2 regions of the Streptococcus suis S735 genome follow, and region 1 is predicted to be linked to the other one. Evidence: riboswitches for the same ligand, from Rfam matches in the RefSeq annotation. Region 1 holds a riboswitch; the other holds the start of a gene.
The links. Region 1 has a riboswitch for thiamine pyrophosphate ahead of thiT (energy-coupled thiamine transporter ThiT). Riboswitches for the same ligand answer to the same signal wherever they lie in the genome.
Positions count from the first base shown of each region.

Region 1 (7,925 bases):
ACGCTCAAAACGTTTTCCAAATGGGTCAATGCCTTGTTCAGCAAGAGCCGTCATTTTCTCACGACGGACAATCTGTTGGTCATTTAATTCTTCAAAATGTTCAGTTGACATAAAAATTTTATTCCTCCAAAGTCTGTTATTTCTATTTTATCATAGAAGAGAGAAAAAATCAGTATAAATTGCTAATAGGATAGGAAAAAACAGCAGAAAATTCTACTGTTTTGCTTTATAGCTGGTATCATTCCAAGCTAATTCTGTAAAGTTTTCGAAATCGCTTGTTTCTAAAATAGTAACCGATGCATTATCCAAACCACCTCGGTGACGCAGTTGGGCTGGTGGAAAACCAAGTAGGCGATGGATAGAAGCGGTTAGAAAAGCACCATGGCTGACGATGAGGACTGTTTCCATGTCTTGCCCTTTCAGCGATTGGACAAAGTCCACCATTCGTTGAGTTACCTGGCGAACGCTCTCAGCTTCAAATAAGTCATTGTTAAAAAGTGCTAGATTATGTTTGAGTGCCCAGGCTTGTTTGGGATAGATGGCACGAAAAATTGCCATCTTGCTTCCTTCCAGCGTTCCAAAATTCCATTCACGTAATTGTTGCGTGGTTAGAATGGTTTGGCAATGGTGATTGGCTTTGGCAATTTCTACGGCAGTGCTATGTGCGCGCTGCAAATCACTAGAATAAATAGCATCAAAGGGGATTTCAGCAAGGTATTTGCCTAGTTTTTCTAAATCCTGATAAGATTCAGGCAAGAGAGCTGAATCTCCAGAATAGCCTTGAAAGCGTCCCTCCAAATTCCATTCGGTCTTACCGTGACGGACAAAGTAGATTTTCAAGTCTAGTCCCTCCCCTCGATCAAATCGGCAAAGTCAGCTTTTACAAAATCAGCTAATACCTGACTGTCAATTCGAATCGACCGACCAATTTCTCCAGCAGAGACAATCAAGTGACCGAGTTCAAGGGCAGATTGATCAATGTAGATTGGGAAATTATGCTTCTGACGAATGCCTACGGGATTGTTGGCACCATGGATGTAGCCAGTTGTCTTTTCCAAGTCCTTTTGCGGAATCATACTCACTTTTTTATTGCCAGAGATCTTGGCTAATTGTTTCTCAGACAGGTGTTCTGTGATTGGGATAATGCCGATAATTGGTCCAGTTTTATCTCCAGTTAATGCCAGTGTTTTGTAAATTTCGTGTTCTTCAATTCCTGGTGGAAGTTGACCTTCGAAGGCATTTAAAACAAGGCTATCATGATTGATCTTAGCCTTGTCCAATATTTGGTCCACCAAGGTTTTCTTTATTTTAACCTTTTTTGCCATTATTTATATTTTTCCTCAAGTTTACTCATCCAAAGCCCTAACCATGCTCCTAGTATAAATAGGACAATAGCAGCAATCCATGTAACAAAGTTAGCGCCAGCATAGGAAATAGACTCTTTATTACTTGCTTGTGGAATCAAAATTAGGAGAGTAGAAGATGAAACGATACCAATAATAAAGTGATAAACACGTGAATGGTATACTTTCAGAGCGTGGTCCATTGCTTTTGAAAATGCAACCATTGCAAGAACGCCACCGATTGCGATTGGTAGGAAGGTACCGAATAGATCAAGTGATTTGAAACCATTTAGCATTGGCGTGTAGATACCCAAAATCAATAGTAAGTTTGAAGGGCTGAGTCCAGGAACAAGTACCCCTAAAGCAATCAAGGCACCTGCCAATACAAAACTAGCAAAAGTAGCTGGAAGTGTCCCGACAAGATCGCTCAAATTGTAAAGTAGGAGGCCAGAAATAATGAATGTCCCAATCAACCAAGCCAAATCAATGCTATCTCGTTTGCTCTTTTGAGTTGATTCTTTAAGTAGGCTAGGAATCGTTCCCACGATTGCTCCCGCAAAGGCCCACAAAACTGGGACTTGGAAATGTTGCAATAAAAATTCTACAGGGAAAGAGAAAAGTGCGATTCCCAAAATTCCACCAATTCCTACAGGAACAAAATAAAGAAAGTTTTCCTTGAAATCTTTTCGAATATTTGCTAAAAATCCAATTAGTCGCTCATAGATTCCGAGGATAGCAGCGAGTACCCCCCCAGAGACACCAGGTAAGATAAAGCCGAGTGCGATAATCATACCTTTAATAATTCTTGAAATCCAAGAAGCCATAATTTCCTCCAAAATGTATTATAACGTTCCTATTATAGCATAAAGCAAGTAAAAATAATTAAAAAGACTGCCTGTTAGATAAAATCCAGCAGGCAGTTTTGGTTAAAGATTGTAAAAACCTGGTCTTGCTCTATAGAGTAAAATGAGCAGAATAGAGGCAATTGCTGTGGAAGGAAGAATATAGCTGATATTGTAGGTAAAGGAATAGAACCAGACAGGCATACCATCTGGAGCGTAGTCTGCGTAGAAAATAATTCCTGATAAGAAGGTGGCTAACAATCGGATGCTTCCTCCTAGAAAACTAGCCAGAGTAATGATGAGAGTAGCATTTTTTAGATTGTTTTGTTTGGATAGGGTGGGTGCCACTAAACCTGCTAAACCAATTCCGGCGTAAGAAAATGCGTAGTCGAGAAAAACTTGAAAAACGTTTAGGAAGTAGCCACCGTAGAAAAGTTGAATGGTTCCTACAATACCACCAGTAAGAACTCCTACCCCTAGTCCGTGGCGCAGAGCAAGCAGTAAGATTGGAAGCATGACTAAAGACACAGATCCACCTTGGGGCATTGTAAAGAGCGGGATTTTGTCAAAGACGAGGGCAATGGCAGAAAAGATAGCAACTTCAGCTAGGATGGGTAATTTTGATGTGGGCATAAAAAGACTCCTTTGTAGATGGTCAACAAAGGAGTGTTTATAGCAGAGTATAGTATCATTCTATAAAGCACACAATTCCTACGCTAGTTTTAACTAGATCAGGTTCGAGGATTTCGCAGTTGCGATCTCAGCCGAAGCACTCCTTTGTGTATATGTAATTAGTGAAATTGTATCATTTTATTCGGGTGTTGTAAATAGTTTCTGATAAACTTCATTAGGATCCTTCAGGGTAGTAATAATGTTGAGGTCTAGGTGGTGCTCAAAGCCGTTTACATAACCACGTGAGGTATATTGGTGAAGATCGTAGTTCAAGTCAGTATTTGGAGCGGCATTGTAGTAGCCAGAATCATCACCGTATGTAGGAATCCAAATAGCGTCAAATTTATCCACATTGATGCTGTGGTCTTCCATGAAATAGGTTCCGACGTAAATTCCAATGTTTTTAGCGCCGAGAGTTTCTAACTCTTTTCGAAAAGCCTCCACTCCAGCATTCATATCATCCATGGTATATTCTTCGACGTCTAACCAATAGAAGGTTGGCTTGTACTTATTTGCGGCCTTATAAAAGCTTCGAGCTTCCTCTCGCATGTTCTCAATACTATTTCCCGTGACATAGGCATAGACAGCAACAGGTATATTTCTTGCTTGAAATTCTTTAATATGGGTATCAAAGGATTTATCTAACCCATTTTTATCAGTCGCAGTATTTTCGTTTTTAGTGTGTGATCCACTTTGAATACGAACGATGGCGCCAGAAATGTTTTTGCTAAGGGTATCGTAGTCAATTTCAGACGGTCTCTGCCAAGCAGAAACGTCGATGATAGGTTTCATTTCGAGCGCATTTGCAATGTAATAACTCGAACTAGAATTTGTTGTTTTAGAACTTGTACTGGTGTTTGATTGTGTGACTGCGGGTTCGTTAGCTACCTCCGTCTTATTTACAGTATTTCCAGTCACCCCAGTGATGAAAATAAGAGCAAAGAAGGATAGGAAAAAACCAACAACAATCATCGGATTTAGTTTCTTTCTCATCTCCTCAATTCTACCGTAAAATCATGAAAAAATCAAAAAAATACGATTCAAGAAATAGTAAAAGATTATCTGAACTTGACATAATAAAGGGAATAGGGTAGGCTAAATTGGTATGCATGACAAAAGTGAAAAAGTAAGACGTGTTAGTCAGCTAGTTGTTCTGTCCTCTTTGACGATTGTTTTAAGGGTGGTTTTTGGACCGTTGCCCAATATAAAGCCTCTCACGGCTATTTTCCTCATTGTTCTGTCCTATTTCAGTTTGCTGGAGAGCTGGATATTGATGATACTAGTGATGGTAGGGAGTGGCTTGCTTTTTGGATTTGGCACAGTTGTTTTGTGGCAAGTTCTTAGTTTTGCTTTTATCCAATTTATATGGTGGTTGGCAATCGGTCCTTTTATCAAAAAAGAGAACATTCCCTTGTGGCTACAGAGTCTTCTGGCGGGGATTCTTGTCTTTTTGTATGGGCTAACGATAAGTTTTTTATCTGCTACACAGTTTGGGACTTCTCCTATCGTCTTTTGGCTTAATGGTTTAGTCTTTGATAGTTTACACGCTACTTCAACAGTTTTGTTTTATCCAATTATTGATTATATTTTTAGGAGATTTTATAAATGAAAAAAATTAGTATTATGTTGATGGTTGTCTTCTCGCTCTTCTTGGCTGCTTGTACAAACACTACCGAGAAACAGAACAACTCGGCTATCGAAGTCACTTTGCAGATTACAACCAAGGACAAAGAGAATCGTCAGGAAGTCACTGCGGAAGAAGGTGATAGTGTCATGGATGTGCTTAAAGAACATCATGACATTGTAGAAGACAATGGTTTGATAACAGAAATTGATGGTGTTAGCCAAGATACGAGTACCAATACATACTGGATGTATAAAGTTAATGGCCAAATGGCTGATAAAGGGGCGAAAGACCTTACAGTTGCGAATGGGGATGAAATTGAATTTTATCTTGAAACATTTGAATAGATATGAAAGGCTTCGGCCTTTTTCTTGTCGACAAAAGTCAGTTCCGAATGTTTGCAGAGCAACTTAGAAAGTGATAAGTATTTTTATACAAAGTATGCTATAATAAGAGCTATACTCGAAGAAGGTTGGATAAGCAATGAAGATTGACAAACGCCAGTTGTTGAATTATTCCATACTGATTCCCTATCTCATCTTATCGGTGATTGGGTTGGTCATGGTCTATTCGACAACCAGTGCTACGCAAATTATTAATGGTGGAAATCCATTTAGAACAGTGATTAACCAGGCAGGATTCTGGATTGTCAGCTTGGTAGCAATCTATACGATTTATCGTATGAAATTAAGTTTTTTACGCAAGAAAGCCGTTATCTATTCGGTTATTTTGGTAGAAGTATTTCTGTTAGCTATTTCTCGGTTGTTTCCTCCGATTAACGGGGCTCATGGATGGATTCCTCTGCCAATCGCAGGAACCTTGCAGCCGGCAGAATATTTGAAATTAATTATCATTTGGTATCTGGCACATGAGTTTGCAAAACAACAGGCGGATATTCGGACTTATGACTATGTATCGTTGATTAAAGGAAGTTGGATTCCGAAAGAGTTTACAGATTGGCGGGTGGTCAGTCTGCTCCTCCTAGGTCTAGTTGCGACACTGCCGGACTTGGGAAATGCGACGATTATTGTGCTGATTATGGTCGTGATGATTAGTGTGAGTGGGATTGCCTATCGCTGGTTTTCAACAGCGGTTTTAGGAATTGTGGCCGCCTCAACAGTTATTCTAGGGACGATTCGTATTTTGGGTGTAGAAACGGTGGAAAAAATTCCGCTCTTTGGTTATATTGCTCGTCGTTTTGCTGCCTATTTTGATCCATTTGGTAATGCCACCAACTCAGGTCTTCAATTGACTCATTCTTACTATGCGATGAGTAACGGTGGATGGCTTGGACGTGGTTTGGGAAATTCGATTGAGAAAAAGGGGTATCTACCAGAGGCCCACACCGACTTTGCGTTTTCGATTGTCATTGAAGAACTCGGTTTTGTTGGAGCTAGTTTAATTCTAGCCTTATTGTTCTTTTTGATTATTCGAATTATTATTGTAGGCGTCCGTGCTCGTAGTCCATTTAATGCGATGATGGCACTTGGAATGGCAGGTATGCTTCTGATTCAAACATTTGTCAATATCGGAGGAATTTCAGGAATTATTCCTGCAACGGGGGTAACTTTCCCCTTCTTGTCACAGGGTGGATCGAGTCTCTTGATTATTTCCATCGGGATAGGGTTTGTTTTGAATATTGATGCTAGTGAAAAACGTCGATTAATTGAAGAAGAAATAGAGCGTACGCTAATTTAGAGATAGGAAAGAGGTAGGAGATGGCTATTCAAAAATTAGAAAACTATAACAACAAGGAAGCAATCCGTGAAGAAGTAACGATTCTAACATCTATTTTGGAAGAAGTAGCAGCCCAAATGATGCCTGCAGAGACTTTTGCTAAAATTGTAGAACTATCTCAATTGTCTCGTCAAGATGATTATCAGGCATTGATTGCTATTATCAGTCAGTTGAATAATGATGAACTAGCGGTTATTTCTCGATACTTTGCTGTTTTGCCACTTTTGATTAATATATCAGAAGATGTTGACTTGGCCTATGAAATCAACCATCAAAACAATATTGATCAAGATTATCTTGGTAAGATTTCAACAACAATTGATATGGTTTCCAAACAAGAAAATGCAGCTGAAATCCTTGAAAAGTTGAATGTTGTTCCAGTCTTGACAGCCCATCCTACTCAGGTTCAACGCCAGTCTATGCTTGATTTAACCAAGCATATTCATGAGTTGCTTCGTCGTTATCGCGATGTAAAATTGGGCTTGCTCAATAAAAACAAATGGGAAGATGAGCTCCGTTGTTACATTGAAATTATCATGCAGACGGATATGATTCGTGAGAAGAAGTTGAAGGTAACCAACGAAATCACAAACGTTATGGAGTATTACAATTCTTCCTTTATTAAGGCTGTCACTAAGTTGCAGCGGGAATACAAACGTTTGGCCGCTGAGAAAGGAATCGTCTTAAATAATCCTCGTCCAATTACAATGGGTATGTGGATTGGGGGAGACCGTGATGGAAATCCATTTGTTACTGCAGAGACCTTGAAGCTGTCAGCCTTGACTCAGTGTGAAGTCATTATGAATTATTACGATGAGCAACTCTATAAACTCTATCGGAATTTTTCGCTCTCAACTTCCATTGTAAATGTATCTACAGCGGTTAAGATGCTGGCGGATTTATCTGAAGATAGTTCTGTCTACCGTGAAAATGAGCCTTATCGTCGTGCTTTTCACTATATTCAGATGAAACTTGCAAATACAAGAGATTATTTAGTTCACAATAAGCCGTCAGATGTTCGCTATAGTAATGTAGCCGAGTTTAAAGCTGATTTATTAGCCATCAAACAATCTTTGGTCGAAAATAAATCTATGGCGCTATTGAAAGGTGATTTTACAGAATTGCTTGAAGCGGTTGAAGCGTTTGGTTTCTACCTAGCTAGTATCGATATGCGCCAAGACTCTTCTATTCATGAAGCAAGTGTTGCGGAGTTATTGGCCTCTGCTCGTATCGTAGAAGACTACTCCAGTTTATCTGAGGAAGCTAAATGCCATGTTCTTTTGAAACAGTTGGAAACAGATCCACGCATTCTTTCTGCAACGCACATGCCAAAGTCAGAACAATTAGAAAAAGAATTGGCAATCTTTGCTGCTGCACGTGAATTGAAAGATAAGCTAGGTGAGGAAATCATCAAGCAACATATTATTTCACACTCGGAGAGTGTTTCTGATTTACTGGAATTAGCTGTCCTATTAAAAGAAGTTGGTCTAGTAGATGTCGATAAGGCCCGTGTTCAGATTGTTCCACTTTTTGAGACAATCGAGGATTTAGATAATGCACCTGATACCATGCGTCAATATCTGCAATTAGATTTAGCGAAACGTTGGATTGCAGGCAATAAATACTACCAAGAAATCATGCTTGGCTACTCAGATTCCAACAAGGATGGTGGCTACCTATCCTCCGGCTGGACACTCTACAAAGCAC
Region 1 is NC_018526.1:497,384-505,308, forward strand. Features, by position in the region: gene lysS (lysine--tRNA ligase) at 1-111, opposite strand, end outside; gene YYK_RS02520 (histidine phosphatase family protein) at 214-840, opposite strand; gene YYK_RS02525 (YbaK/EbsC family protein) at 843-1,325, opposite strand; gene YYK_RS02530 (DUF368 domain-containing protein) at 1,325-2,167, opposite strand; gene thiT (energy-coupled thiamine transporter ThiT) at 2,270-2,818, opposite strand; TPP riboswitch at 2,877-2,972, opposite strand; gene YYK_RS02540 (glycoside hydrolase family 25 protein) at 2,996-3,850, opposite strand; gene YYK_RS02545 (hypothetical protein) at 3,963-4,466, shown strand; gene YYK_RS02550 (DUF4430 domain-containing protein) at 4,463-4,828, shown strand; gene ftsW (cell division peptidoglycan polymerase FtsW) at 4,965-6,179, shown strand; gene ppc (phosphoenolpyruvate carboxylase) at 6,200-7,925, shown strand, end outside.

Region 2 (7,925 bases), 210 kb from region 1:
AACGAGTGAAATAGTATGATGATGTAACAGATCCAAGGTAACTTTCTTGCGATAGGCACCAGCACCTGCCGCAACAGGATCTAAGACAGTAGGTACACCATATTTCTCAGCAATATCCAAGGCAGATTTGTATAGTTCCCAAGTTTCATTGGTCAAGGTTCCTGTATTAATCAATAACCCCTTTGTATAGGGAAGTAGATCCTCCAAATCTTCTGGATACTCGCTCATTGCAGGTGAGGCACCGAGAGCAAGTAAGCCATTAGCTGTAAAATTTTTGACTACATCATTCGTAATACAAATGGTCAAGGGATTTTGACTACGTAATTTTTCCAAATACATCTAGTTACTCTCCTCTGTAGGTGGTATGATTGACAGGACCATTTCCATGCCCCAGTTCTAGAGCAGTCTGAATTGCTTCTGTAATAAATCGTTTGGCAGTTTCGACTGCTTTTGCTACTGTCCGACCTTTCGCCAACTCTGCAGTAATGACTGCCGCGTAGGTACAACCTGTACCATGGGTATGGTTCGTAGAAATGCGTGCTGCACTGATGACACTAATCTCACCATCTTCTAAAAATAAGTAGTCAGATGCCGCCTTTGCCAGATGTCCACCCTTAATGACCACATTTTTTACCCCAAGTTCTTTCCGAATCCAACGGCCCGCATTCATGATGTCATTTTCACTTTTCAGTGTTCTACCGACTAGAACTTCTGCTTCCGGTAGATTCGGTGTAATGATGGTAGCAAGGGGCAGTAATTTTGTTTTCAGCGCTTTGATTGCATCCTCTTCAATCAAACGGTCTCCACTCGTTGCGACCATAACAGGATCCAAGACATATGGACACTTCTGTTTTGCAAGATAGCTTGCGACAAGCTCAATGGTCTCGACTTGTGCTAACATTCCAGTTTTTATTGCATCTGGAACAATGTCCTGAAAGACACTTTTCAATTGTTCTTCTAAAATTTCCTGATCAAGATGACGAATTAGTTGCACCCCTTTGGTATTTTGAGCAACGACACTCGTCACGACTGCCATACCATAAACTGATCTAGCCTGAAAGCTCTTCAAATCAGCCATAATGCCTGCTCCGCCTGTTGGATCTGTTCCTGCTATTGATAATGCTACATGTAAAGATGTCATTTTCTATCCTCCAAAATTGGTATTAATTCACTTAATTGCTTGATGCTAACTATACCTGTATTCTCATCAGAAAAAGGGGAATTTGGATGTTCTATATAAACTCCCGCTATTCCTAACTCATGTCCAATACAAAGATTGTTCTTATTATCCTCGACCATTACGATATTGGCTGGATCTATCCGTTCCTGATGTAGGATGAATTGGTAAAACTCCCTATTTTTATCGCTTCCAAACAGATTCAAACTGCTAAATAGTTTCACAAAATAGTTTGAAAGATGATGGGATGACAATCCTAGTTCAGCCAGCTCCAGATAGTTTGAAGTGACTGCGTACATGACTGCACCTTTTGCCTTCAATGTAGATAGGAGTTCATGCACACCATCCATCAAGGAAATATCTCTATATAGTGATTGCAGTTGATTCATTTTTTGCCTTTCAAGTTCATTCTCATCTAAGGAATTCTCCACAAGTTGCAATAAATACCCGTTGACATCTTCCATTGGAATACGCCAAAGTTCTTCCCTTATCTGCTGGGTATAAGCAACCCCGTGATGTTTCAAAATTCCTTGAACCACCTGATCCCAGACCCCATAGGAATCAAAGATAACGCCATCAAGGTCAAACCAAATGACCATTTTGTTCATCTATATCTCCTTTCTCTTTTTCTCGGTGAAAATGTAAATTGAAGGGGCTAAGGGGATTTGTGAAAATACTATTAATTGTATTAGCCTTATCATCAGTTTCGCCTTGTCGAACTCTACGAAAGTGACTTATTGCGCATATCTTATTTCCATCGTAGTATAGCCTCTAGGCTGGTCGAGCTACCTGCACTCAATTCCGTATTTCTGAGAACTCTTCATTCGACAATAGAAAAAACTCCATCTGATGGTTTATCAAATGGAGTTACACCTACGATGATTGATGACCAGTAAATACAGTATTCTATACTAGAATACAAATATAGTACTTGTCAACAAAATTTGTTGATACACATTTCCCTTCGGCAGTCCTAACTGCATCAGGTTCGATGGGTATAATCTCAGCCTCTTGGCACCCCAAATGTTCTATTCAATTTTACAAAAATACTTTATCATATTTTCGAGCTTACTGCAATTATTTTTTAACTAAATTTAATCTTCTTTACTTATCGGCGCTAAGCTTGCCAAGACTTTTTTGAGTCCCATATCAGGGAAATTGATTTTGAGTTCTTGATTGCTGCCTGAACCTGATACTTCAAGGACTGTTCCGCGGCCCCATTTCTTATGGACTGCGATGTCACCAACTGACCAGTTGGTGCCTGAGCTTGACGATTGGTTGCTTGATGCGAAGGGCATACTACCTCCGAGCTTGGCAGATGGTTGTACGGATGCTTTTCGACTTTGTAGGGCTTGTTGCAAGCTCATGCCTTGTCCAAACTGTGTCGCTCTGCCATTGACATAAGAAGCCTTAAAGCTAGTATTAGCTGGACGAGCGAGGCCTTGATAATCAAGCAAGTCACTGGAAATTTCTCGAATAAAGCGGCTTGGTTGGTTGTAGTTGGTGCGACCGAAAAGGAGTCGAGAATTGGCATTGGTCAGGTAGAGAGTCTGCTCAGCACGGGTGATGCCTACGTATGCCAAACGACGTTCTTCCTCCAATTCGTCCTCTTCTTCTGCTGCACGACTAAGTGGGAAGACATTTTCCTCCATACCAATCAAGAAGACAACTGGAAATTCCAGACCTTTGGCTGCGTGGAGGGTCATAAGAGTCACTTCTGAAGATTCTGTATCGCCATCATCTGTGTCAGCAATCAGGGCCAAATCAAGCAGGAAGCGTGTTAATTTATCTAGACCTGTCTCTTCTTCCTCAACATCCTTTTCATCAAAGTTTTTGGTAACAGAAAGGAATTCCTGGATGTTTTCAATGCGGGCATTTGCTTCCAGGGTATTTTGTGCTGCAAGGGCATCGATGTAGCCTGTTTGGTTCAATACTGCCTCGACTACTTGGGTAACCGTCAAGTTGTCTAATTGATTGCGAAGATTATAGAGGAGATTGGCTAGGTCAAAGACTGCCTGCGCTGCCTTGCCCTTGACTGGTGACAACATAATATCCTGAGAAGCTTCTAGCAAGGACATACTGTGGCTGGTCGCAAAATCACGGAGTTTGTCAACCGTACCAGGTCCAACGCCACGTTTGGGCTCATTGACAATGCGTTCATAGGAGATATTATCCGATGGATTTGCAATGATATTCAAATAAGAAATCACATCCCGGATTTCCTTACGGCTGTAGAACTTGGTTCCTCCAACCATGGTATAAGGGATATTAGATTTGAGCAGGGCTTCTTCAATGGTACGTGATTGGGCATTGGTACGGTAGAGAACTGTAAAATCCTTATAAGCCTTGCCTTCTCGGTGCAACTGGTCAATCTGCCCTGCGACAAAAATCGCCTCGTCATTCTCATCTCTGGCACGATAGTAAGTAATCAAATCCCCTTGGGCATTCTGTGTCCAGAGTTTTTTGGGACGTCGATTGCGGTTGTTTTCGATGACCTCATTGGCAGCCTGCAAGACGTTCTTGGTCGAACGATAGTTTTCCTCCAAAAGCACAACCTTGCTCTCTGGATAGTCCTTTTCAAAGTCCAGGATATTTTGCATATCCGCACCACGCCAACCATAGATAGACTGGTCCGCATCTCCGACCACGCAGATATTCTTGAAACGTGATGCCAGGAGCTTGACTAATTGGTACTGGGCATGGTTGGTATCCTGATACTCATCGACATGGATATACTGGAATTTCTGCTGGTAATAGGTCAGGACCTCTGGATTTTGGTCAAAAAGGCGGAGCGTCAACATAATCAAATCATCAAAGTCAACGGCCTCTGACTGTCTTAGTTCCTTTTGATAAGCCGTGTAGCATTTAGCAACAATCTGCGTGTATAGGTCGCCTGCCTGCGCTTCAAATGCCTTGTCATCAATCAAGTCGTTTTTGGCATTGGAAATGGTGCCCAGGATAGAACGTTCACTCCACTTTTTCGGATCTAGATTGAGATTTTTTAAAATCCGTTTCATGAGACTGCGTTGCTCACCTGGATCGACAATCGTAAAATTGCGATTGTAACCGATATGGTCAGCATCCCGACGCAAAATCCGCACACACATGGAGTGGAAGGTAGCTATCAAACAGGCTTGCGTGGCAGGATTGAGGGCATAGGCCCGCTCCTTCATCTCCCGTGCCGCCTTGTTGGTAAAGGTAATGGCTAGGATATTCCAAGGATTGACCATTTTTTCATCAATCAAATAAGCGATACGGTGGGTCAGGACTCGCGTCTTACCCGAACCAGCCCCTGCCATAATCAAAAGCGGACCTTCCGTCGTCTGTACCGCTTCTGCCTGTCTGTCATTCATTCCGTTTAATAATGGGTTCATTTTCTCATACTTTCTTAGAACATGTATTACAAGTGGAGTGCTTTTAAATAAGAGATAGTTTTTCGCTAATCAAGGCAGTTTTTTGAAGGAATACCGACTGTATTTTTTGAAAAACAAACGATGAATAGCTGAAAAACTAGGCTTAGATGGAAGTACTACACTGTGAATACAGGTTCGTTATAATCATTCTCTCCATTATACCAAAAAATCTCTCGATAGACAGTTCAATGTGATAGATGGCAAGCAAAAAAAGCCCAGAGTCATCTCTGAGCTTTTGTATTCAATTAATTATTCAGCACCCAAGGCAGCTACTGTGATGTAGTTGTATGGTTTGTTGAAGTGTGGCAAGAAGAACAAGTCTGTCAAGGCCAATTTTTCGATTGTTACACCTTCTTGGATTGCCAATGAGAAGAGGTGGATACCCAATGAGATGTCTTCACGAGCAGCCATTTGCGCACCAAGGATACGACGTGAATCTTTATCGTAAACAATCTTGATAGTGACAGGGAAGTTGCCGTGCTCCATGAATTCTGGTTTTTGGTTGTCTGTTACTTCAGTAACAGCAGCGTTCAAACCAAGACGAGTAGCTTTTTCAAGTGTCAAACCTGTTGATACAAGGTTAAGACCGTAGATAGAGATACCGTTAGAACCTTGTACACCGATACCTTCAAGGTCAGTGCCACAGATGTTGTGAGCTGCTACGATACCAGTACGTACTGCATTTGAAGCCAAAGCGATGTAGCTTGTATCGCCAGTAGCGTTGTCGTAGATTGTTGCACAGTCACCGATAGCGTAAACGCCTGGGATAGAAGTTTCTTGACGTTTGTTTACAAGGAAGGCACCATTACGGAAGCGCTCGATTCCTTCACCTGCAAGCGCAGTGTTTGGACGGAAACCAACAGCCAAGATAACCATGTCAACATCGTATTCGTTCTTGTCAGTGATGATTTTCTCAACTTTACCATTACCAGCAACTTCTTTAACAGTTTCGCCGAAGGCAAGTTTGATACCATGCTCTTCCAAGTTTTTAGCCATAAGGTCTGACAAGTCACGGTCATAGTACCCAGCCAAACATGTATCCACAACATCAATAAGTACTACTTCTTTACCTTTACGTTGGAATGCTTCCGCAAGCTCAACACCGATGTAACCAGCACCAACAACTGCGACGCGGTTGATGTCTTTGTTTTTCAATTTTTCAATAACATCTGCTGAGTTTTGGTACAATTTAACAAATTGCAAGTTTTCAAGAGTTGCTTCAAATTCAAGCGAACCTTCTTTGATTTCAGCTCCTTTGATTGGTGGTAAGATAGGTTGTGAACCAGTTGCGAAAAGAAGTTTTTCAAATGATTCAACATGTTCTTGACCATTTACAAGCGCTGTAACTGTTTTGGCATCATAGTCAATGTTTGTAACAGGTGACTCCATGTATACTGTCGCACCCAAGCTCTCCAACTCTTCTTTGTTTGAGTAGAAAAGTCCTTCAGGACCGCCAATTTGCTCACCGATCCACAAAGCCATACCACAACCCAAGAATGAAATATTTGAGTTTTGGTCAAATACAACGATTTCATTTTCTTGACCATAATTTGTCAACATAGTTTTGATTGCGGCAGTACCAGCATGGTTAGCACCGACAACAACGATTTTAGCCATAATGTAAAATCTCACTTTCGAAAATATATTTTTTTACGAACTATATTATACAATATAAATGTTACCGATTTCAAAAAATATGCTCAGAATATCACATTTTTTTCAAAAAGTTTTTGAAATGCTATTTTCTTTAAACAATGTAAAGATATATAAAAGCAAAAACCTAGATTTCTCTAGGTTTCTCTTAACGTACTTGTTCAAAACGCAGATGTACAATAATCTTATCGCCATAGCCGTTACGTTCTAAATCACGTTGCAAGCGATAGGAAATGTAATGCTCAGCAATAGAAATATACCCTGCATCTAAAAGACGATGTTCAACTTGCGACTGAACCATGCTAATCGTTGGTCGCTCTGTATGAGCTTCTTCCAAGTCAAGCACTACTTTCTTTGTGACCTGAGCAAGATTTTTCCGCCAAGTTTCATCAATGACATAGACTGTCTGTGCAGCTTTAATGATGGCTTGGTAGATTTTATCTGGATCAAATTCAACAATCTCTCCACTACGTTTAATGACTTGCATAAAAGCTCCTTTCTGGTTTTCAGTAAACCCTTTCATACTTACATTATCTAGGTTTTTGTGTATTTTGTCAAGTATTCTTTTTCATAAATTTTGCCTTGGCTTATTTTCGCTGAAAGCCCTTTAGTATGATATAATGGACCTATTAAAATGAAATAAGGAGAAAATCATGACAAATGCAATGCCTAAACGTCAAGAAATTGATGTGCAATTAACTTGGGATACGGACATTCTATTTCCGACCCCTGATAACTACAAAGAAAATTTGGCAGCCTACGCTAAGCAAGTGACAGCTTTCGAATCGAATTACAAAGGAAAGCTAACTGATAAGGATACCATCGTTTCCGCCTTAACAGAATACGAAAAAATCGTTATTCTTGATAGCAGACTTTCCCACTATGCCTTCCTTCCTTTGGAAGTCGATAAGATGAATACTGAATTGGCGAGCCTGGCCAACGAATACGACCTCGTTTCTGCCAAGGCACGTCCTCAACGAGATTTCCTCTATTCAGAACTTGGTCAATTAGATGAAGCCTTTCTACTTGAATTAAAAGAAGAACAACCACAATGGGCTGCATTCTTTGATGCTATTCTCCGTGACAAGCCGCATCAACTGCACCCACTTCAAGAAGAACTTTTATCAAATTTTGCACCAACATTTGGTCAGCCCTATAACAACTACGGTGTGACCAAGTTTGAAGATATGACATTTGAAAACTTCGAGGCAAATGGCGAAACGCTCGGCAATAGCTATGTGCTCTTTGAAAATGATTATGAGCTCAGCCATGATACCGAAATCCGTCGCAATTCAGCTGCTGGTTTCTATTCAACCTTGAAAAAATACAAGAATACAACTGCAGCAACTTATTTGTCTCATATCAAGAATGAGCAAATCGAAGCTCGCTTGCGTGGATTTGACAATACGATTGACTTCCTCTTGCATAGTCAAAATGTCTCTCGTGATCTCTTCGACCGTCAGATTGATGTCATCATGAAAGAATTGGCTCCTCACATGCGTCGCTATGTAAAATTGGTTGCTAAGGCTCATGGATTGGACAAGATCACACATGCTGACTTGAAAATCAGTCTACCATCTGAATACAACCAACGCATCACACCTGAAGAATCCAAACAATTCTTGATTGACTGCCTGGGCATTCTTGGTGAAGATTATGTGAAAATGATTGAACAATCATTT
Region 2 is NC_018526.1:703,292-711,216, reverse strand. Features, by position in the region: gene thiM (hydroxyethylthiazole kinase) at 1-339, opposite strand, end outside; gene thiD (bifunctional hydroxymethylpyrimidine kinase/phosphomethylpyrimidine kinase) at 344-1,141, opposite strand; gene YYK_RS03495 (HAD family hydrolase) at 1,138-1,785, opposite strand; TPP riboswitch at 2,120-2,209, opposite strand; gene pcrA (DNA helicase PcrA) at 2,272-4,551, opposite strand; gene nox (H2O-forming NADH oxidase) at 4,840-6,207, opposite strand; gene YYK_RS03480 (ATP cone domain-containing protein) at 6,392-6,730, opposite strand; gene pepF (oligoendopeptidase F) at 6,897-7,925, shown strand, end outside.
Region 2: linked by a shared signal. The riboswitch ahead of YYK_RS03495 (HAD family hydrolase) and the one ahead of thiT (energy-coupled thiamine transporter ThiT) in region 1 are both predicted to bind thiamine pyrophosphate.